One region of the Shewanella sp. HL-SH4 genome, then DNA from elsewhere that is predicted to be linked to it. Evidence: predicted binding sites of a transcription regulator. Region 1 holds the regulator's gene; each other region holds the start of a gene.
The links. Region 1 encodes sigma-54, which starts transcription at its own class of promoters, with help from an activator protein. Its sites were predicted from a motif close to GTTGGCACGNNNNTNGNNT; they were not measured.
Positions count from the first base shown of each region.

Region 1 (7,984 bases):
GTTTCTAAGCTGTTCTAATAGCCGTCCAATTAAGGGCAGTGGTAAGTTATCAACGCAATAGTAACCTAGGTCTTCTAGTACCCTAAGTGCGACAGATTTACCTGAGCCCGAACGACCGGATACAATGACTAATTTCATGCTGTGATAACCTGATAGAGTTCAGTTGAGTTACTTGCTTTTCGTAACTGCTTAAGAATATGTTTATCCGATAACTTTTCAGCCATTGAGGATAGGGTACTGAGATGTTGCTGACACTGGTCTGCTGGCACCAGTAATGCAAATAAGAGATCCACTGGTTGTTTGTCGATAGCATCAAATGAAATCGCTTCTTCGCACTTTATAAAAACCGCGATAGGGTGAACGATGGACGTTAAACGACCATGCGGGATTGCAATGCCAGAGCCTATTCCTGTGCTACCCATTTTTTCTCTAGCCACTAGGCTTTCAAAAATCTCTTGTGAAGAGAGGGATGGGTACTGGGCTGCAGCTAAATCGCTGATAAGCTCCAGTACCTTTTTCTTACTGCCCGGTGTGGCACAGGAGGTGCATTCCGGCTGCAGGATGGTACTAAGTTCCATCATTAATGCTTAGTTAATTTCTCTTTGTGTTTAATGACCTGACGATCGAGTTTATCAATCAGGGCGTCTATAGCGTGATACATGTCAGCATGTTCAGATGTCGCAAATACCTCAGCTCCATTCAAGCTGACTTTTGCTTCAGCTATCTGTTGTTGCTTTTCGACATTTAATACTACGTGGACATTATTGATCTGATCGAAATGTCGTTCAAGTTTTGTAAACTTACTTGTGACATATTCTCTTAGTGATTCAGTAATTTCAATATGATGACCCGTTAAGGTGATTTGCATATTTATCCTCCAATTGCCTAGGTAGATTATAAACTCTTACGTTGGTTTGAGGGAGGGATCATCATCGCTTCGCGGTATTTCGCTATGGTGCGACGTGCAACATTAATCCCTTGTTCTGCCAGAAGATCTGCCATTTTACTGTCGCTTAGTGGTTTTTTCTGGTTTTCAGCAGCAACCAGCTTTTTAATAAAAGCTCTAATTGCTGTAGACGAACATTCTCCGCCATCATCAGTACTGACATGGCTAGAGAAAAAATACTTAAGTTCGAACAGTCCGCGCGGTGTGTGCATATACTTTTGTGTGGTGACACGCGAAATAGTGGACTCATGCATTTCGACAGCTTCAGCTATGTCATTCAACACCATAGGCTTCATGGCTTCAGCACCGTACTCAAAAAAACCTTGCTGAAATTGCACAATACAATTGGATACTTTAAGCAGGGTGTCGCTGCGGCTTTCTAAGCTTTTGATAAACCATTTGGCTTCTTGTAAGTGACCTCGAATAAACTGAGTGTCTGTTGAACTCTTACTGCTTTTTGCCATGGCGGCATATTGTTGATTAATGCCTATTTTTGGCATGTTATCAGGGTTCAATTCAACGACCCAACGGCCATTCTTTTTGGTCACTGACACGTCTGGGATAACATATTCATCATCCGGTGGGGTGATCATTGTGCCAGGACGTGGATTTAAAGATTGAATTAATTCAATTGCTTCGCGCAGCTCATCTTCTTTTAGCTTAGTTTTACGCATGAGTGTGCGAAAATCACGTCCAGCAATCAAATCTAAATAATCTTTGATTAACATTCTGGCATTATCGATATGGGGCGTGTCTGGTGCAAACTGAACAAGTTGAATCAATAAACATTCACTTAAGCTACGTGAGGCGACACCCAGAGGGTCGAAATGTTGTATACGTTTTAGTACCGCTTCGACTTCGTCTAATTCGACAGAATCATCGCCCATAGCTTCTAAAATATCTTCAGTACTTTGGGTGAGATAACCTGTGTCATCAATGGCATCAATAATGGCAGTGGCAATAGCGAGGTCTGTTTCAGAAAAAGGGGTTAGATTTTTTTGCCATTCTAAATGCTCGTATAATCCTTCGGATGTTTCACCTTGGAAGGGCATGTCATCATTTGGCATGCTGCCAGAACCCGAACCAGGGCTTGCCATTGGGGAGGCGCTGTACACTTCATCCCAGGTAGTGTCCATTGGCAAGTCTTCAGACATTTGCTCTTTAGTCATTGACTCTGCGGTGTCGACATTTGAAGTGTCTTTTTCGACTACAGGTGCGCTTACTTCATTGAAGTCAGTTTCTGATAGGTCTTTGGAGTTATCATTTTTGTTGCTAAGTGCTGAAAATTCATCTTCCATTTCAAGCAAAGGATTGGAATCTAATACTTGTTGAATTTCTTGCTGTAACTCCAAAGATGATAACTGCAGCAAACGTATAGCTTGTTGCAGCTGTGGGGTCATAGTGAGGTGCTGACCCATTTTAAGTTGGAGTGAAGCTTTCATTACTGCTGATCCCTAGAAGAATTCGGCTTTCTACACTGATTAAAGTGAGTGATAGTCGCAATTTTTTAACAAATGGTTTTACTTTACCTATACACGATCAATTAACTTAGTCGCCAGAAACATTTTGCCAAGCAAGTGCTTCAGGTCCTATTTAGATTAACTATAGCTTGAATTGTTCGCCTAAGTATACTGCTCGAACTTGCTGATTGTTGAGTACTTCAGTTGGGGTGCCTTCGGCAATCAAATTCCCCTGGCTAACAATATATGCCCGCTCACATACATCAAGTGTTTCACGGACATTATGATCAGTAATTAATACGCCTAGGCCACGGTGTTTGAGTTGAAGAATAATTTTCTTAATATCAATCACTGAAATAGGGTCAACACCCGCAAAGGGCTCATCTAACAATATAAATTTAGGATTGGCTGCTAAAGCGCGTGCAATTTCTACCCGTCGTCTTTCACCACCAGATAGCGACATGCCTAAGCTATCGCGAATATGGGTAATATGGAATTCTTCTAAAAGATGCTCCAATTCCTGAATTCGCTCATCCGAAGTCATCGATTTTCGGGTTTGCAACACGGCCATAATATTATCTTGCACACTGAGCTTTCTAAAAATACTGGCTTCTTGTGGTAAATAGCCAATACCTTTTCGCGCACGTAAATGCATTGGGTCAGCAGTTAAGTCATCGTCATCAATTAAAATGCGGCCATGGTCACTTTTGACTAAACCAACAACCATATAAAACGTGGTCGTTTTACCTGCGCCATTGGGACCAAGTAGTCCGACAATTTGGCCTGTTTTTACAGTTAAGCTGACACTTTTAACCACTTGACGACTTTTATAGCTTTTAGCTAAATTCTCAGCTGTTAAGGTAATTTGGGTCATTGGTTACCTTGCTTTTTTAACGGGATTTCAGGTAATTTTTGTGCTGGTGACTCATCATTTTGGAAATTTTCCGGTTGAATAATGGTAATAACACGATCTTCACCTTTACCGGTACTTTCAGCGATAAGTTCCTGAGCATTGATATTGTAACGGATCACGTTACCCGTCACTTTACTGCCTGCTTGATCTAGCTTAGCGTTACCGGTTAATAACAGTCCAGTTGTTGCTAAGTCATAACGAATTTCATTGGCGCTTGCTGTACCTATGCGACCATCATCAAGTTCTTGTGAAAATGTAGCAGGGTTACCGGTCGCAATGAGCGTTTTAGTCTGGCCGTTTTCAGCTGAAAATGCCCGCAGTTCATCGGCTTCGATATTGATCGAGCCTTGGGTAATTTTTACTGGGCCGTTAAAAATAATTTGATTATTTTTAACGTCTGCTCGTTGACTTACGGCAGCAATTTTAAGCTCTTGCTTCAAATCGCCTTCTTTAGCTACGGCGTTGCCTGCCAATACACTAATCGCTAAAGTGCAAATAACACTGCTTTTACCGAGCAATGTGGTTAAAAACTTAATGTGGTTCATATGTCCCTTCTACCTGGCTGAGTAAGGTAATTTGTTCTGCATTGAGATCGGCAAATAGCCCTAAGCCTTGAATAATAAAACCATTACCTTTAATGGTAACTGACTCTTCAGAACGACCTATCATAGTGTTTAAATTAAAGGTGACTTGTTGAGTTTCAAGTGATTGTAATGGTTCTTCAATATCAATGGCATCAATTACTACATCGTTATGTAAACTGACTTCATTTGAATGTTGATCTAAGGTCGCATTTTTAGCTGTTATTTGCCACTGCGCTTTACCATTTTCAGGGTAAAGAAGTAGTACAGGCGCAGTAAATGAAGTGGTATTTGTGCTGGTGAAATGTTCCATATGCTCGGCGCTAACTTTGCTGTCAATAAACCCGAGTTTATTAAATTCTGTGGTGCGAAGATTGTCAGCCACAAAATCAGGTCGCTCAATTCTAGGATCTTTAATTAACGCCATTTGGTTACGTTTGACTTGTACTTGCCAATACAATACCAAGGCTAAGCCAAAAAATGCACAAATAGCCAGTGTGGTTCGATTCATATGCTCATACCATGGGCACTTTCAAATTTATTTTGGCTTAATAACAACAAATCAGTGAGTTCTCTTAAGGCACCATTACCACCTTTAATGGTGGTTATCATATGGCAATGTTGTTTCACGTAAGGATGGCCATCGGCCACGCTGACAGCAAGTCCTACTACTTTCATCACAGGTAAATCTACCATGTCATCGCCAATATAAGCTACTTGTTCAGGAGTAACGTTATATTTTTTGATTAATTCCTCGTAGGGAGTAAATTTATCATCTATCCCTTGATAGATATCTTTGATACCTAAAGCTGTCATGCGATTTTCGACAATTTTAGATTTTCGTCCGGTAATAACCGCCACATTAATGCCACTGGTTAATATGGAGCGAACGCCATATCCGTCTCGTGTATGGAATGCCTTTGACTCTTCGCCGCTATTATTAAGGTAAATACGGCCGTCAGAAAAAACACCGTCAACGTCGCAAATAAGCAGTTTAATTTTTTGAGCGCGCAGCCAAATATCATCACTAATAGGGCCATAAAAACCTTGGTGAGTGTGCGTATTTATTGTCATGTTTAAATTACTCCTGCTTTGACCATATCGAGCATATTCAATGCACCAATAGGCTGGTGTGCGTCATTGACCACAATCAAACCATTAATGCTTTTCTCATCCATTATTTGTAACGCTTGAGCGGCCAAGATGTTAGCCGGGCTAGTGACACATTTTTTGGTCATAACCTGTGAAATAGGCGTGGTGCGAAGATTGACTTCTGCATCGATAACACGTCGTAAATCACCATCAGTAAAAATACCGACTAAAACATTATTACCATCAACAACCGCGGTCATACCTAAGCCTTTATTTGATATTTCATACAAGGCTTCAGTGATACAAATATCTTGCTGTACCAAGGGGAGATCTTTGCCTTGGTGCATGACATCATTAACCTTGAGTAATAATTTTCGGCCCAAAGAGCCCCCCGGATGTGAGAGGGCAAAATCATCACGGGTAAAACCTTTTGCTTGTAATAGGGCGACCGCTAAAGCATCTCCCATGACTAATGTCGCCGTCGTGCTTGATGTTGGCGCTAACCCAAGGGGGCAAGCTTCTTCTAGCACTTCAATACATAAATGCACTTTTGCCAGCTTCGCCATATTAGAGTCTGGTTTACCAGTAACTGCAATCACAGGCACGCCCATACGTTGAATAACAGGCATTAATGTCAAAATTTCACTTGATTCACCTGAGTTCGAAATAGCTAAAATAATGTCGTTTTTAGCTAATGCGCCAAGGTCGCCATGACTGGCTTCTCCTGGATGAACAAAAAAAGCTGGCGTGCCTGTACTGGCAAATGTGGCTGAAATCTTATTACCGATGTGGCCAGATTTTCCCATGCCCATTACAATAACTTTACCTTTGCATTGCATGATTAATTCACATGCCTGCCCGAACGCATCTGAATCTACAAATTGGTAGAGATGCTCAAGTGCTGCTTTTTCAATATCAATGACTTTACGGCCCCATTGACGAAATTGAGTTTGGTTTGCCATGTATGTCTCTCTTGGTAAAGTCCTTTGTGCTCCATTAAGAAGCGTTGAATACAACGTATTGGTAAGCCACAAAGGTTAATAGTAATAAAACGCCATGCCAAGGCGTAAGTTGTCGCTTTGCACCGCTGGATAACACTAACACTGCTAATGCGGCACTGGTGCCCAGTACCATGTAAAAATCTCTGTTTACCGCTGTCGCATCAACCTCACCTGGTGAGATTAGCCCTGGAATAGCTAAAACCGCAAGAATATTAAATAAATTAGACCCGACAATATTGCCAATAGCTAAATCGTGTTCTTTTTTTAACACTCCGGCGATACACGCCGCTAATTCTGGCAAGCTAGTGCCGACAGCAATGATGGTCAGCCCAATGACTAAATCAGACAAACCATAAATTTTTGCAATACCAACAGCACCGTCTACCATCCAACCAGCTGAGAGTGGTAAAAACACAATGCCGACAATAATCCACATGATAGCATTAAAAGTAGGGACGCCTTTAGGGATCTCGCTGTCGATTTCGGCATCAAGGGGGTCAGTATCTTTGTTACTTAAAGCTTGATAAATAAATCCGCCCATAACAAGCAAGAAAGCCACGACTAAAATCATTCCTTCAACCCGTGTCAGAAAACCATCATGGATCAAATATCCCGCTAATAAAGTTGCAGCAAGCATGAGTGGCACTTCACGTTTTAAGGTTTTAGAGCTAACGCTGATTGCCCCAAGTAAAGCTGTAATGCCTAATATAAGAGTGATATTGGCAATGTTTGAGCCAAGTACGTTACCTATGGCGGTATCGTTCATGCCTTCCATAGATGCCGTTGCCGCAACAAACATTTCTGGTGCAGAGCTGCCCATGGCGACTATGGTAAGCCCAATTAACATGGGAGGTAAGCCAAGATTACGGGCAAATGCAGACGCCCCATAAACAAATTTGTCAGCACTTATTACCAGTACTGCTAGCCCAACGCAAAGCATCAAAATATTAACTAACATGTCATCCCTTCAATTTATTTGAACATGAGCATTTTCCCTGTAAATGACCTAAATTGAAAGCTGCAATAAGTATAAATAAGCTAATCAATCAGTCGATTAATCTTTGTTTAAGATTAATTTCATTTAAGGTTTGAGTATTTTTATCGTGATGAGGTTGTTAGGTGAACAACATTCACGTAAAATTTAACCTTCATTTACGCGCCGGGATGGCAGCTATCTCTTCAAATATTATGTCTGAGACATCAACCGTGTTGCAAAATCCGCTTGTAGAAATTAAACACCTTGGCTTTAGTCGTGGTGAGAAAGTCATTTATGATGATATTTCTTTAACGATCCCAAAAGGGAAAGTCACCGCTATTATGGGCCCTAGTGGTATTGGTAAAACTACCTTACTTAAATTAATTGGTGCTCAGTTAACGCCCGATTCAGGTGAAGTATTATTTGATGGCCTCAATATGCATCAATTATCCCGTACTGAGCTATATCAAGTGCGCAAACGTATGAGCATGTTATTCCAAAGTGGTGCTTTGTTTACTGACATGAATGTGTTTGATAATGTCGCTTTTGCATTACGTGAACATTCAGGGTTACCAGAAACGATTATTCGTTCGATTGTGCTAATGAAATTACAAGCCGTTGGACTTCGTGGCGCAGCTTATATGATGCCTAGTGAGTTATCGGGCGGAATGCAGCGTCGTGCAGCGCTCGCCAGAGCTATCGCTTTAGAGCCTGAAATGGTGTTGTATGATGAGCCTTTTGCGGGGCAAGATCCAATTTCAATGGGTATGCTAGTTAAGTTAATTCGAGAATTATCAGATTCATTAAAGTTAACCTCAGTGGTGGTGTCCCACGACGTCAAAGAAGTCTTAGGCATTGCCGATTATGTTTACGTGATAGCGGATAAAAAAGTTATTGCAGAGGGCACGCCTGAGCAATTGAGAAAATCTGATAACCCGCAACTGATACAGTTTATTGATGGTGCGCCAGATGGTCCGGTACCATTTCATTATCCAGCAGTTGATTATCAACAGGA
Region 1 is NZ_CP195037.1:1,600,790-1,608,773, reverse strand. It holds gene rapZ (RNase adapter RapZ) at 1-138, opposite strand, end outside; gene ptsN (PTS IIA-like nitrogen regulatory protein PtsN) at 135-578, opposite strand; gene hpf (ribosome hibernation promoting factor) at 581-868, opposite strand; gene ACRWQL_RS07960 (RNA polymerase factor sigma-54) at 895-2,388, opposite strand; gene lptB (LPS export ABC transporter ATP-binding protein) at 2,549-3,280, opposite strand; gene lptA (lipopolysaccharide transport periplasmic protein LptA) at 3,277-3,864, opposite strand; gene lptC (LPS export ABC transporter periplasmic protein LptC) at 3,851-4,411, opposite strand; gene kdsC (3-deoxy-manno-octulosonate-8-phosphatase KdsC) at 4,408-4,974, opposite strand; gene ACRWQL_RS07935 (KpsF/GutQ family sugar-phosphate isomerase) at 4,977-5,954, opposite strand; gene ACRWQL_RS07930 (calcium/sodium antiporter) at 5,989-6,951, opposite strand; gene mlaF (phospholipid ABC transporter ATP-binding protein MlaF) at 7,182-7,984, shown strand, end outside.

Region 2 (7,984 bases), 1.7 Mb from region 1:
TCTAACATGAAAGTCGCCTTAAGCTGTTACGACATTGAAAACGATTTTCGGCAATTTCTTTACTCACTTTATCTTCCATGAATGTCATATCAATGGAAGCCGTTGGCTTAAATAGCATTATTAAACATTAAATAAATCCAATAGGTTGTAAAGTTACGCCAATTATCCGAAAAACTAGCAAAAATTTAAATAGAGTGCATTTTTCTTATAATTTTTATGAGTATAACAAAAAACTATATCATTGCTCTATATTTATAATTGAGAATTTTTTTATCAGAACAAACTTGCAAGTTTACTTGAAGAGGTGCTGCAGGAAGGTACATAACGGATATAAAAAGCCCCCTGCCAAATAAGCACTAGTAGGGGGAAAGTCAGGTGACATACATAAGACATTGAAACCAATGATTTACAAAGTCTTCCTCAAGTTAACGCACTTGAGTCGCGTAAAATTAATCGGGTAAGGGAGGTAGAAAAGATTATTCAGATAAAGGCTGCGCCTCTAAACTGGCTAGTTTGTAAGGTGCCAATTGTGGAATATCTTTTCTAAGTTGATTTTCTAGTACCATCAACTTTTCAAAATCGCCGCAGACTTTGTCAGCTCGGCCTTCTAAAGCCTCAGATTGTGATTCCATTTGTAATTCAATATCTTTACCTACATTTTCCATTTTAGTCGCAAAAGCATTCATTTTCTGTTCGAATGATCCACCTTCTGAAGACATGATCTGGCTTCCCATGCTCATCATCAAACTTCCAATTGAGTTTGAGACAATGTTTTCCATTTCTTGCTCAAACTCATCATTAAAGGTTTCTTCTAAAGACGATTCTGTTGAACCAATGAAAAACATATCACCCTGCTGATAAGCCATAGTATCTACACGTTGCTCAATACCATCCATCAATTTATCGATTTGGCTACCGGCTGCGTCACCAAGCAACGGAGTCAGCGCCATTGTAACTGCCTGGGTTGCCAAGGTAACAACTTCACCAACTAGATCTATCACCTCAGGCACCTGACGAGAGACTTCATCAGAGTATTGAGTTAATGTTTTTTGCTGAGCAGCCGTTAATTTTACCGGTTTTCCTTCCACGAATAACTGACCAACTTCAACACGGTATTTTTCTAATCCCTTTTCACTGACCTTAACGGATTTAGGCTCAACAGTTACGTCGTAGTGCAAGGTGACATTACAGCTTTGATCGTTCAAAGACATTTTAGCCATTGCAGGGGTGAACGCGCCGGCAGTAAAAATCAGTCCAGAAAATATAAGGCCCGTTAGTAATTTCTGGCTATTAAGCGTGCTTTTAGTGACTTGATTATGTTGAGTCATTTAATAAATCCTTTTGCTATACGGGAATCACAATTGACTAAGAAGAAGCAGTCAATCAACAATTATTGATAAGTTACTAATGACATAGCATGTTGTGTGCCAAAATTAACAAGCCGCTTTATTTCAGTTACTTAAAACAAAATTAAAGATGACATTAACCGAATAACTTAATTGCATTAGCCAAAAAAACTAAAACTTAGTTAAATTAATCATTTTTATCTAGATTGAAATATGTTTAAAAGATCGAGCGACCTAATTTTTGACAAAGATGTTCTAACATTGCGGTTCCGGCCAATGAATTGCCATTACCGTCTAATTCTGGAGACCAAACACAAACAGACATATCACCAGGGATCACGGCAATAATACCGCCACCGACTCCACTTTTACCAGGCATACCTACCCGATAGGCAAATTCTCCCGCACCATCATATAAACCCGAGGTTGCTAACAGTGCATTGAGTTGCCTTGTTTGTATAGGCGTTATCCATTGTTCACCTGACAAGGTTTTACCGCGATTAGCCAGGTAAAGCATCGACTTAGATAAGTCAGCACAATTCATTTTTAAGGCACAGTAATGAAAGTAGTTTTTAAGTACATTTTCAACTACGCCGTTAAAATTACCAAACGATTTCATTAAGTAAGCAATCGCTGCATTACGCGCACTAAAAGCAAATTCAGAATCAGCTACTACTTTGTCGTAACTTATAGTTGGATTCATACTCAGCTTACGCACCACTTCTAACATTTGATGTTTTGGTGCACTGCTTCTGGTTTGTAACAAATCAGCAATGACTAACGCGCCAGCATTAATAAATGGATTACGCGGTTTACCCCGCTCTAATTCAACTTGAACTAGTGAGTTAAAAGAATGCCCTGACGGTTCTTTGCCTACTCGGCTCCATATTTCATCTTCACGATAAAGATTGAGCGCGAGGGTGAGACTAAATACTTTTGAAATAGATTGGATAGAGAAGGGTTCAAGATAGTCTCCAGCTCCAATTGTTTGACCATCAACTGTGGTTACAGCAATTGCAAGTTTAGTACTATCAATATTGGCTAATGCCGGTATGTAATTGGCTACTTTGCCTTTACCTAAAAGCGGCCGAACACTGTCGACCGCCTCTTGTAATAATGCTTGGTTTAGCAATTAACCCCACCAAATATCATATAAGGTTGTAGCTTCTACATCTTTTACTGGTTTGCTTTTCCAAAAATCAGTAATCACTGCAATGTCTTCATCGGTACATTTACCAATGTGTTGAGTCGCAATAATACCTTGCCATTCTTTATGTCCGCCGCCATGGAAACCTAATTGGCGTGGCTCGATCACTTCATGAATAAATTGATCGATTAAGCTATCAATATCTTGCTCTGACACAGACTCTTCAAACGTCCATTGGATGTCAAAACCAAACTCTTGGAACTCATCAACTCGTAATTTCTTACGTAAACGACGGCTACGATTTGTTGCCATGATACTGTCTCCTAATTTAGACGTTATTAACTAATACGTTCGAACATAATATCCCAAACACCATGGCCTAAGCGATGACCCCGTGCTTCAAATTTTGTTAATGGACGATAATCTGGTCTTTCAACCACTGTGCCAGTGGCTGATTGGTTTTTATAACCTTCAGCAACTTGCATTACTTCAAGCATATACTCGCTGTAATTTTCCCAGTCGGTCGCCATATGAAATACGCCACCAATTTTAAGTTTACGGCGTATTAGCTGCGCAAATTCAGGCTGCACTATACGACGTTTATTATGACGTTTTTTGTGCCAAGGATCCGGGAAGAATAACTGCACACGTGATAATGAACCATCTGCAATACTGTGTTCTAACACTTCCATTGCATCGTGATGATATACGCGTAAATTAGTCACTTGCGCTTCACCCGCATCGCCTAAACATGCGCCAACACCTGGTTTATGTACTTCAATGCCTATGTAGTTAAGCTCAGGAGCAGCTTTAGCCATTTGTACTAAAGAGCCTCCCATACCGAAACCGATCTCTAATACGGTATCAGCTTCACGGCCAAATACTTGGCTGAGATTTAATGCTTCAGGACTGTAATCAAGCCCCATAGCTGGCCAATGTGATTCAATAGCTTGTGACTGACCTTTAGTTAAACGGCCTTCACGTAATACAAAGCTTCTGATTTTACGAAGGTACTTACCTTCCTCATTAAATTCAGCTGTGGTAACGTCGCTCATTTTTGCCTCTTTATTACAATGGTGCAATTTCCAACGAAACGGCCCGGATCATAATAGTTAATCTTAAATTTTTTATTTCAGCGGCACAGTATACCTAATCTACTAACAATTGTTTATATAAACCTTGTTTGATTATAGGCGTATCGCTACACTGCCCGCATGAAAATAGCAGCCACTTTCGCTGAGCGTATTATCGCTTGGTATGATGTTCACGGTCGTAAAAAATTACCGTGGCAGATCAATAAAACCCCATATAGAGTATGGGTTTCAGAGATAATGTTACAACAAACCCAAGTTGCAACAGTGATCCCCTATTACGAAAAATTTATGGCAAGGTTTCCTACCGTTGTCGATTTAGCAAATGCGCCACAGGATGAAGTGCTTCATCTTTGGACTGGCCTTGGCTATTACGCCAGAGCCCGTAACCTGCATAAAGCCGCTATTCATGTTCGCGATGTGTTTAAGGGTGAATTTCCCATTGAATTTGAACAAGTGCTAGCATTATCGGGCATTGGCCGTTCAACCGCTGGAGCCATTTTGTCATTGTCACTTGGCCAGCACCACCCTATTTTAGACGGTAATGTTAAACGCGTATTGGCTCGACATGGTGCTGTTGAAGGATGGCCCGGACAAAAGGCCGTTGAACAAGCCCTGTGGCAGTTAACGGAACAGTTAACCCCAAGTGATGATGTGCAAAAGTACAATCAAGCTATGATGGATTTAGGCGCTAGCATTTGTAGCAGAAGCAAACCTCAATGCGCATCTTGTCCAGTAGCCATTGATTGTATTGCTCAACTTAGTGGCAAACAAAGCCTATATCCGGGTAAAAAGCCTAAAAAGACGATCCCAACTAAACAAGCTTGGATGCTGGTCATGCTTCATCAAGGCCAAGTACAATTAGTACAACGTCCACCTACTGGCATTTGGGGCGGATTGTGGTGTTTTCCACAATTTGATGACCAAGCATCAATAGAGCAGTATTTAGCGTTACAGTCGCTGCAAAAATCTACCATTGACTTAGTCGGTTTTCGGCATACATTTAGTCATTTTCATTTAGATATTCAGCCTATTATGGTTGAAGTGTCTACTCAAAATGACGTTAGAGTCACACAGGAATTTACTGGGGTGATGGAACAAAGTCCACCACTCTGGTATAACATCAAGCATCCAGCCAAAGTCGGATTAGCCGCCGCAACAGAAAAGATTCTTGCCAATCTTGGTGCGGTGTTAAATCAACAGTCTGATTCTGTCGCTTCCCCCGTTCACGTTAAGGAGTAAACATGGCTCGCACGGTAAATTGCGTTCATTTAAACAAGTCAGCTGATGGCTTAGACTTTCAACTTTATCCAGGCGATCTGGGTAAACGTATCTTTGATAATATTGGCAAAGAAGCGTGGGGTTTGTGGCAGAAAAAACAAACCATGTTGATCAATGAGAAAAAACTTAGCATGATGAATGTTGAGGACCGTAAGTTTCTTGAAGAGCAAATGGTTAACTTCTTATTTGAAGGCAAAGACGTTGAAATCGAAGGCTATGTGCCACCAGCCGAAGATTAATTCAATTCCTTCTGCTTTTGATTAAAGGATAAGTTATTTACTTATCCTTTTTTATTGATGCTATTCCGGCTAGAAACCTCCTTCATCTATGTAACCTTAAACGTGCCTGTATCAACAAAGAGCTCACAACCCATTCCCTAGCGTTAAATATAATGACTGATATTTATCATCACTTGATATCTGCAGTAGTTTAATTGCTCAAATAAAAACGGCCTGTAATCTAGATTACAGGCCGTTTCTGATACTAAAGCAGCCAAACTATTACAGATTAGCCGTTATATCTTAATTATGACTTTATTACTTCTTGATCCCTTCAACAACTAATTCAAGCTCGACATTGGCAGATGCAGGGCCAAGATCCATTTTTATACCGTAATCTTTCATTTTAAAGCTGGTTGTTCCGGTAAAACCTGCACGGTATCCGCCCCATGGGTCGTCACCTTCGCCAATCATCACCGCATCAATCGCTATAGGCTTAGTCACACCGTTAAAGGTAAAATCGCCATTAACAACAAACTTACCCTCGCCTTTATCTTCTACCGACGTTGATTTAAAACTAGCCTGCGGGAATTTATCGGTATTTAAAAAATCAGCGCTACGTAAATGCTTATCACGCTCAGCATGATTTGAGTCAACGCTAGTGGTATTGATGTTTACTTTAATATTACCTTTGCTGACATCTTTACTGTCGAAGCTAAAATCACCAGAAAAATCATTAAAGCGCCCCATCACAAAGCTATAACCTAAGTGGCTAACTTTAAATTGAATAAAAGCATGGGCACCTTGGGTATCGATAACGTAATCAGCTGCATTGGCAGTACTTGTGGCAAACATAGGCGTTAGCATTGCCGTGCTCATTAATGCTGCTATTAGATGTTTTTTCATGTTAATCCTTCCTTTGTATAAATGATTTGGTGATTATTTATGCTTAACCCATAACATACGGGTTAAGGTTGAATCTTTATCAATAAAGTGATGTTTTAACGCACCCACTGCATGAACTATCACCAGAGTAATTAAGCTATATGCAGCATATTGATGGAACAGTCCGGCTAAGTCAGCCTGGTCGGTAAATAGCTCACCGACACCGGGTAACTCAAACCAGTTAAATACCCATATTCCACGTCCATCAGCGGTCGAAATTAATATTCCTGATACCATAATGGCTATCATCAGGACATAAAGTAATTTATGTGCCAAATGAGCGCCCCTTTTCTCCCAGGTTTTATGGGTTGAAATGGGATTAGGTTTTACGTTTGTTAATCGCCAAAAAACTCTAATGAGGGTTAAAAATAATAATATAACCCCGACACTTTTATGAATATCTGGTGCGGTCTTATACCAACTACTGTAATAGGTTAACTCTACCATCCAAAAACCTAGGCCAAATAACCCTATAACAGCAATAGCGGATAGCCAGTGAACTAAGATATTAAGCAACCCATATCGAGTCGGAGTATTGTTTAACATTAACAGGTCCTTGTTTTTTACTCAGTAACTGCGACTAAAACTAATCTAAACAGTCTACTTACTATTTATTGAAATAAAACCTCTAAAAATTGTTAAAATCATTCTAATAAATAGAACTATTGTAAAAGATTGATATTTACCCGCTAAATAGCAGCTAATAACTCTATCTAAATATTCATTTCAGCTCATGTTTGCCTTAAAAATCCGCAATAGTATTTAAAAAAACACCATCTTGCGCACAAACTAACCGAACGAGTAAAAACTTTTAAAAACCACTTGCACGATAAAAACCATCACTATATTATGTGCGCACTCCAGACGAGACAGGCCTTACTTAGTAAGATTGTTAAGTGTGAAGTAGATAACTAGACACTTAGTTTAGTTGCCCGAATAGCTCAGTCGGTAGAGCAGAGGATTGAAAATCCTCGTGTCCCTGGTTCGATTCCGGGTTCGGGCACCACAATTTAGCCGGCATAGCTCAGTTGGTAGAGCAACTGACTTGTAATCAGTAGGTCCCGAGTTCGACTCTTGGTGCCGGCACCATAAAAAACAAAAAAGCCACTCAATGAGTGGCTTTTTTGCATCTGAATATTAGCGATTTAATTAATCCTTTTATCTCAAGCATAGTCTCAGCCCGCCTTTCACTGCATCCCCCTTTATTTAAAGCATTAAGAATAGAAAGTATCAATAATATAGCAAAACACATCGAACCATCAGCTGATACTCAAACTGCAGCTCTGAATCTTATTAATCGGTTCGTTACTCATTATTTGATGAAATAAAAAAGAGCGCTCATGCGCTCTTTTTATTATTAGCAGGACTTTATAATGAAAAAGCTATTTCCAACTTTTCATTTTATAACCTTTAACTGCGTAGAATAGGATGAACAAGTAACATGGGAACATCACCATATAACCGCCCTGCATACCTAATGAGGTTGCTGAACTAGTTAATCCCCAAAATAGTGGTCCAAAAGCGCCACCGGCAATACCCATAATTAATAAGGCAGAACCCGTACTGGTTAACTTACCCATACCTGACAATGCTAATGGCCATACCGCAGGCCAAACAATAGCATTAGCTAAACCTAAAAAGGCAATCATCAGTAAAGTATCAGGAAGCTGAGCACCACCAAATGGGACTAATAATACATTGGCAATTGCATAGGACTGACTGTCACCAAATACGATGCCAGCGGTTAACACTAATCCCAAAATAGCACTGAACATTAGTGCGTTAGGCTGTGAAATAAACCGCGGGATACAAATGATACCTAAAGTATAACCGAACACCATACACAGCATGGTATATGAGGTCATTACACCATAATTTTCAACGCCCAGAGTTAATGCAAAGGTACCAATAGTGTCACCAGCAATCACTTCAACGGCAACATAGACAAATAAAGCA
Region 2 is NZ_CP195037.1:3,282,715-3,290,698, reverse strand. It holds gene ACRWQL_RS15465 (LysR family transcriptional regulator) at 1-8, opposite strand, end outside; gene ACRWQL_RS15460 (YggN family protein) at 477-1,328, opposite strand; gene glsB (glutaminase B) at 1,564-2,478, opposite strand; gene ACRWQL_RS15450 (50S ribosome-binding protein YggL) at 2,479-2,805, opposite strand; gene trmB (tRNA (guanosine(46)-N7)-methyltransferase TrmB) at 2,832-3,548, opposite strand; gene mutY (A/G-specific adenine glycosylase) at 3,708-4,826, shown strand; gene ACRWQL_RS15435 (oxidative damage protection protein) at 4,829-5,104, shown strand; gene ACRWQL_RS15430 (YceI family protein) at 5,402-5,989, opposite strand; gene ACRWQL_RS15425 (cytochrome b) at 6,023-6,574, opposite strand; tRNA gene ACRWQL_RS15420 (tRNA-Phe) at 6,959-7,034, shown strand; tRNA gene ACRWQL_RS15415 (tRNA-Thr) at 7,042-7,117, shown strand; gene nagP (N-acetylglucosamine MFS transporter NagP) at 7,411-7,984, opposite strand, start outside.
Region 2: the regulator sigma-54 is predicted to act here: its motif matches at 1,414-1,432, upstream of ACRWQL_RS15460 (YggN family protein).

Region 3 (7,984 bases), 1.1 Mb from region 1:
TCTTTAGCCGCTTTATTCGCCACTCTTGTCGTGGGCCTAGCCGTTTCAGCTCAAAGCCAAGCCAATGAATCCAACCTTCACGGAGGCGTTATGGAGCAGCACAGCACTCAATTGAGTCAACAAATACAAAATAATGAACAGCTATTAGAGTTAAAGTTAGAACAAAAACTTACTCAACAAGTAGCCAAAGCAGAAAGCCAGTATGTTGCTAAAATTTGTCAACAATATGATTTATCTTATGATAATGAGACATCTACTTGTATAAAGTAGCCGCGAATCCAACATAAAGCGACTCTCAATAGGTATCTAAATTGCCCTGACTTGTCAGGGCTTTTTCGACTATGGGGTGTAGGGCTCGACTCATTTAGGCCATGTTTAAACCTCAAACAGTCTGAGTTAGAATGGGAATCGCGCAGTTAATTTAGGGTAAGACTGTTTTAACACTTTAGGCTTAGTCGAAAACTTTTTACCCACAGGCGTATTATTGCCTGAAGGTACAAACGGTAATTCATCTTCATTACGGCTTTCATATAACTGACCCGCAACTAAATCGTAATCTTCAATAAACGGATAAGCATAATTATCTTTTAATGGCCATTGCGCCAAATCACCTAAGCTATCCGGTTGGGCAATAATTTTGTCATACCACTCTTGCCCTAATGACAAAATAAAACAACGAAACTCAGTAAAAGCATAATCAGAATCACAGCCCGTCACAATATAAGCTGCGCCCCAAATAGCCCACTGATAACTTCGGCGCAATTGCTGACCAAACATTTTATCAAATGCTTTTAATGACTCATCATCTAAAGGATCTAGTGACTGCTGTAATTGCTGTACGATTTGTTCAGAAGACTGGTCTGCATGGTTGCGGGTAACCAGTTGCCAAAATTGTGTTTCAGTCATTGAACTTTCCCAATATCCATTAAATTGCGATATTCTATCCTAAATCCATTAAACCAAGTGAACAAAATGACACAGGTTAAGCGCCCCTTGGGCATTATATTACTGATTGCTTTATACAGTTTATTTACTATTATCGCCCTTTGGCGTGCAACTCAATATGCGACTTTTGACATATTAACCCTTGGTGTTTTACCCGTATTAGTGGGTCTATTGATCCGCGCGAAATGGGCTAAAATAGTGCTCTTTTTTCACCTAGGGCTGCAAACATTAGTGTTAATTGCAATAGGAACTACTGCGTTAATCGCGTATCAAATCACTCCCGAGGACGTGAAAATTGAATTTAATGGCCAAATCATTCCTATTTGGATAGTGGCAAGCGCTGCTATAAGTCTAGTCACGTTGCAGTGGTGGGCAGCACTAAACCATAAAGCGCGTCAGTATTTAAATAATATTGGCATTTAAAGACCACTTGAAACTCATTTTCGAGGACGTATTTGATAGTAATCTACTTATATGTCTATGCTATAGTCTATCTAGTGGTACAAAATAATAAGAGTTCAATAAATGCACAGTTTATCCCCTAGCGAATTATCTATTTTATTGCTTGAGCCTTCTGAGACTCAACGAAAAATAATTATGTCTCGATTACAGCAAGAAGGCGTTGTTAGCATTCAAACCGCTACAACTCTTAAAGATGCCAAAGCGATTATAGCTCGTCATAAGCCTGACTTAATTACTAGCGCGTTACACTTTCCTGACGGCGAAGCAACGGATTTACTCGCGTATATCAAGCAAAAACCAGAATACCAAGACATTCAGTTTATGTTGGTATCGAGTGAATGCCGCCGCGAGCAACTTGAAATTTTTAGACAGTCAGGTGTGGTTGCCATTTTACCCAAGCCTTTCAATTCAGACCATTTGGCTCGCGCATTAAACTCAACCATAGATTTAATCAGTAATGACGAATTAGATTTGAGCCATTTTGATGTGCATAATCTGAGAGTATTGGTCGTTGATGATAGTCGTTTAGCGCGTAACGTGATTAAACGTACCATTGGTAATTTAGGGATTAAAGTTATTACTGAAGCAGAAGATGGTCAGCAGGCTATTAATCTAATGCAGCATAATATGTATGATTTAGTGATTACCGATTACAACATGCCCAGTGTTGATGGATTAGCGCTAACGCAATATATTCGTAATGAAAGCCAACAGTCACACATTCCTATTTTAATGGTATCGTCTGAGGCTAATGACACCCATTTAAGTAACGTATCCAGCGCTGGGGTTAATGCCCTTTGTGATAAGCCTTTTGAACCTAATTTAGTCAAACGGATCTTATATCAACTGCTTGAAGAGTAGCATAGTGGGTATTTCACAGTCTTTTTACCCTTTTATCGGACAAAATACTTTTAAAGCGTCAACGCTTATGGCATGTTAACCACGTTTTTAAAAACATTTCTATGGAAAGCAGAGAATATCAATATGAACAAAAGTGAACTGATTGCAAAAATTGCTGAAAACGCAGATCTAACTAAAGCAGAAGCTGGCCGTGCATTAAAATCATTTGAAGCAGCGGTAACTGAAGCGATGAAAAATGGCGAAAAAATTTCTATCGTTGGTTTTGGATCATTTGAAACCTCACAACGTGCTGCACGTACTGGTCGTAACCCGCAAACTGGTAAAGAAATTCAAATTGCCGCTGCAACTGTACCTAAGTTCAAAGCTGGTAAAACGTTAAAAGATAGCGTTAACTAAAAATAAGTTAACTGTTATTTTTAAAAGCCTCCTTTCGGAGGTTTTTTTATGCCCTATTTCTGTCAAATCGGGCAATCCTCAAATTAACATCGCCAGATCAGCTTACTGCACAACCCAAGTGCAATGCCGCACCATTACAAAGCAACCAATAGGCTTTTAATGTACTCAAGATTTTATAACACCATGATATGCATGACATTTAAACATTGGCACAACCTTCGCTTAACTCAGAGTAGATAAACCAACATTTAACACTTTGTCTCGATATATGAAGTTTTAAAGTCCTGACATACACAGTGTTAAATGCATAATAAAACTTTGAGGGAAGATGATGAAAAAATCACTATTACAAGCAGTTGCGTTATCAAGCACACTATTACTCAGCAGCACAGCTTTTGCCGAAGTATCCGCTAATATTGGCGCAACGTCTAACTACTTATGGCGCGGAGTCACCCAGACAGATGATGCGGTTGCTGTGCAGGGTGGCCTTGATTACGCACACGAGTCTGGTTTTTATGCTGGCACTTGGGCATCAAATGTCGACTTTGGTGATGCAGCAACCTATGAAGCGGACTTTTATGCAGGCTATGCTGGAGAGTTTGCTGAAGATTTCACTTACGACGTAAGCTATTTATATTACGCCTACCCTGATGCTGATAGCAGCTATGATTTTGGTGAAGTTTCATTTGTATTAGGTTGGAAATGGCTAGAATTAGGTTATTCAAAAGTGGTCAATGCTGATTCTGGGGTTTCTGGCGCTGACAGCGAAACTGATTGGAGTTACTTACAAGCTAATGCCAGCTTCCCTTTAACAGAGAAAGTCAGCTTAGGCGTTCATTATGGCTATTCACAGGGTGATGTCGTTAAAGACCTATTTAGCGAAACCTATTCTGATTACAACGTGTCACTGAGCGCTGACACAGATGTCGGCACAGTATCTTTCATGGTTTCTAACACAGATTTAGCAGATGACGATGCAAAAGTCGTTTTAGGTTATTCATACGGCTTTGATCTATAGCAGTACAACAATGTGAATTGTTTGCTAATCTAGTAGGTAAGCAATTTTCATTGGCATGTTAAGTTGCGTTAACGCTACCTTAGGGTGGCGTTTTTATTTTTAAACCTTACCCTAATAATGACGAGTCCAATGATCGTCAATCTTAAAATAAAAAGCCGTGTACTTTCCCTCTTTTATATCTCTCAATTAGCTTGCCAGAAAATAACTGCTAAGCTCAAATAGTGAAGGTAAAAAAAACTGTTCAGCTTGAACAATATATTTTGCTTTTCTAAGGATAATTTTTTGGTTAGAAAGAGCTCATTGGTTTAGTACTGTTGTTTACCATTGGTTATGAGGGTTTTATTATGGCTAATATCACTGAAAGAGTGCCTGACGATACAGAAATTGAAGCGATGACTTCACCAAGAAGTGCTAAGGGAGCCGAAAATTTGCAACATAAACGTCAAGTCAAAAGGCGTTTAGAAGATTTTCTTGAGCAAGCACAACTTAGAAAAGCCATTGGTGATGACGACTTCTTTTAGTCATATAATCATCACACAAATAAAAAAACCATCGTTACAACCGCTATCAGTAAGCCGTTAACACGATGGTTTGTTTTTTAATAGCGGTAAATAAACTAAACTTTTAAGATAAGCGATTAAATTTTTGTTGTTGATTTTGAGTCAACAATTGCTCCGCCCTAGCCCCTAAATAAACATAAATACCTAGCCCAACTAACAAGCCAACTACAGCTAACATCATCATGATTGCCGGCTCAATATATTGTTTCTCTCCTAAAGAAGCTTTGAACATAGTTAGCAAAGCTTCTATCGAAATTGCGATTAAGATGGTGGAAATAAAACGCGTTATAGTCCGCCGTGTTGAACTATGACGAAATATATCTTTATGCATTAGCACTTCTTCTTCCAAAATCGTTTTACCCAAATCAAAAATCGCTAATGCGAGGGTTAGAAAAATAATAATACCAAAAGGCAGTAACGGATCATTTTGCGCCGGCTCAGACAGCAAGCGATAAATATCAGACACTACCGTCCACATTAATACACTAACTAATACAAATAATCCCAACACAATGCAGCTATATACGGCTTTAAATATTGGCGTCATTTTACGTCTTGCGCTGTCACCCATCATAAACTCAATCAACTGAGTGAGATTAATATCAACCACTACAATGACGCGCTGGCTATTAGCATTTAACAGCTGTCTTGAGGCGCTTACACACAGGCCTCCACCCGTATTCGATAAATATGGGCTAGTAATATAGCGAGTACTGTCTTGCTCGGCTAAACCTGTAAAATAGGGACGATGGCTTCTGTCGGTATCGCGCCCTTTATCAGATAATTTAACTTTGCCTTTAGACACCACAAGGTTGTCGCTCACTTGAGTGCCATTTTCATCAAGTAGATACAGCAATTGCACAAAAGGGTAACTTCTAGCTAGCTCATTAAACACCTTGTCTGAGGTCGGGTTCTGAAATATAGATGCGTCACTTAACCCTAATAAAATGGAATCCAATAATTCATGAATAACCGATTCATGCTCATGATAACGTTCGATAACACTTAAAAAACTCATTGCAGCCATATATCACTCCCTCTTTACCATAAGAGGTTAAAGCAGTGATTGTGCCAACTAATTACTATAATAAATTCATAACCTTAATAACAAACACATCTTATTTAGGTCACAAACCAGTGCAATTGCACCGATATAATCCATGGCAGATGAAAATTTTCGATTGGTGAATCAAAGCAATTAATGAGAACATTGATTAACTTTGCCCAGATTTATCAAACCATAGGTAATGCAATGTCTGATGCTTTAATTCGTTATCAACAAGATATTCGCCGCTTTTCGGATGAATTAATCCGTATACAAGCACCGATTAAAATCCTCGACACCATTAAATGGCCACGTGAAATCGAAGACAAATTTTTAGCCAAACAAACTAAAGTACTACCAGAAATAAGCACTGACTTTTACGATTCAATTCCCGTGTCTTTCAATACCGGTAAAACCCAGCAAGACTTGAAAAGTCTTCGCTCTGCGATTGAAAAGGGCTTAGGTAAGAAAGATAAACTAGGTAAAATACTCATTGCCAATGTTGACCAATATCGCATTGTGATCGACATGCTCAATAATCGTGGTAAACCCATGTTTGGCAAACTCAGCCAAGAACTTTATGGCAGTGCCAGTCATAAATTACACGGCGATCGCCATACATTACGTCAGTTAGGCGACAGGCTAAGCCATATTTTCTCATTACCCGCTGCAAGGCATATGAGTAAACAACATCCTAAAATCATCACAGCACCAGAGGCCGTAAACCAACTGAGTCAGCGACTGGTTAACTATTTTCATGATGATAAAATATACGTCAAACTCAGCGATGGTATTGTGTCAGATGCGGCGGTCGGCGGTGACACGGTTAAAATAAACACTCGCGCCATGTTCAGTGAATCAGATATGAATGTGTATGAAGTACATGAAGGTTGGGTGCATGTGGGCACCACACTCAATGGACGAGCCCAACCGCATGCTACATGGTTAAGTGTTGGTTCTCCGCGGGTTACCGCTTCACAGGAAGGTCTAGCGGTATTAATGGAGATGTTAACCCTTAGCTCTAACCCCGGAAGAGCTAGACGTATCAGTGATAGGGTGTCAGCCGTTGATATGGCGGAGCAAGGGGCGGACTTCATCGAAGTGTATCGATATTTCAGAAACCTACACTTGAGCTCAAAAGACAGTTACCGAGTCACCCAGCGTGTATTTCGTGGCGGCATGGTGCAAGGCGGCAGTTTCTTTACCAAAGATATTTCCTATGTCCGCGGCTATGTTGAAAACATCAACTTTATTCGCAGTGCTATTAGCACTGGTTTACCTGAACTTATCCCTATGCTGTTTTTAGGTAAACTGGCTATCGAAGATATTCCTGATCTCTATCAAGCTTATCAAGAAGGTGTGATTGCTGGGCCCAAGTATCTTCCACCTATGTTTGCAGACATTAGTGGTCTATATGCATGGTTTGGATTTGCTTCAGGTATTGGCAATATTGATTTAAAAGGAGTGCAACGCCACTTTGCGCGCTCTTTTGATAAGGTCACCATCAAAACCCCAGAAGCAGACTTATTTGATGATTCAGAATTTGATAATAACTCGGATTAACATCCATAAATAAGGGCAACCATAGTTGCCCTTATTTCATGTCCTATCAATCAATAAACGAATCACTCTAGAATCAATCAATAAGATATCCAGTCCCTCGGCACTCAATCAATAAGCTGCATTGTCCATAACTTGAACGTTTACACTCGTGCACTACCAAGGCATTTGCACCTCTTCGCTGGACTTGTGCTTTCAAAGACTTTATCAATGACTCATCACTGGGTGCCGTCTTATTTAAATCCGTCGGCCTATCCTGCTGACAATATGATGCGTCGACATTACCGAGATCTTTGTATTGGCGATTAAAGATATATTGCTGGCTATAGACATCAACATCATTAGCCCTGATGTTTTGTTCACCAACATCAAATACATTAGTATTAAATTTAATTGATGAGCATCCTTGCAGTAACAATGACGCCATAAGCATTAACATTAAAACCATAAAAGCTGGCATTGCAACATCCTCATTATATGTGATCCTAATTAAAGCGCACTGGATGTGCTTTAACCTTGTAACGCTTTTTTAAGCGCTTTTTGTTTCACAAAATACTCACGTGTTAAGCCAAACACTACTGGGCTTAATAACATCAATGCGACCAAGTTTGGCAGCGCCATCATCGCATTTAACGTATCAGCTAATAGCCAAATAAACTCTAATGAACTAATCGCACCAATCGGTACGACTAAGGTAAATATTAAGCGGAATGGCTTCACGGCTTTATCACCGAATAAGTACTGTACGCACTTCTCACTGTAAAAACTCCAGCCTAAAATGGTGGTAAATGCAAATATAGCCAATGCAATTGCCACAATGTAATTCCCCAAAGGCAAGGCATGGGAGAATGCCAGCGAGGTCAATGCCGCCCCATTTTCACCCGATGTCCACGAGCCAGTGACGACAATAGCCAAGCCGGTGATAGAACAAACAATGATAGTGTCGATAAACGTACCTAACATTGCCACTAAGCCTTGCTTAACTGGGTTGTTAGTTTTTGCTGCTGCGTGGGCAATTGGCGCACTGCCTAAGCCTGCTTCATTTGAGAATATACCACGGGCCACACCAAAACGAATTGCCGCCCATACTGCAGCGCCAGCAAATCCACCTTGTGCCGCAACAGGGTTGAATGCACT
Region 3 is NZ_CP195037.1:2,737,928-2,745,911, reverse strand. It holds gene ACRWQL_RS13020 (hypothetical protein) at 1-270, shown strand, start outside; gene ACRWQL_RS13015 (DUF4240 domain-containing protein) at 397-906, opposite strand; gene ACRWQL_RS13010 (hypothetical protein) at 973-1,368, shown strand; gene ACRWQL_RS13005 (response regulator) at 1,471-2,268, shown strand; gene ACRWQL_RS13000 (HU family DNA-binding protein) at 2,392-2,664, shown strand; gene ACRWQL_RS12995 (TorF family putative porin) at 2,996-3,682, shown strand; gene ACRWQL_RS12990 (PA3496 family putative envelope integrity protein) at 4,027-4,203, shown strand; gene ACRWQL_RS12985 (PDC sensor domain-containing protein) at 4,307-5,269, opposite strand; gene ACRWQL_RS12980 (flavohemoglobin expression-modulating QEGLA motif protein) at 5,495-6,850, shown strand; gene ACRWQL_RS12975 (hypothetical protein) at 6,924-7,307, opposite strand; gene ACRWQL_RS12970 (alanine/glycine:cation symporter family protein) at 7,358-7,984, opposite strand, start outside.
Region 3: the regulator sigma-54 is predicted to act here: its motif matches at 2,870-2,888, upstream of ACRWQL_RS12995 (TorF family putative porin).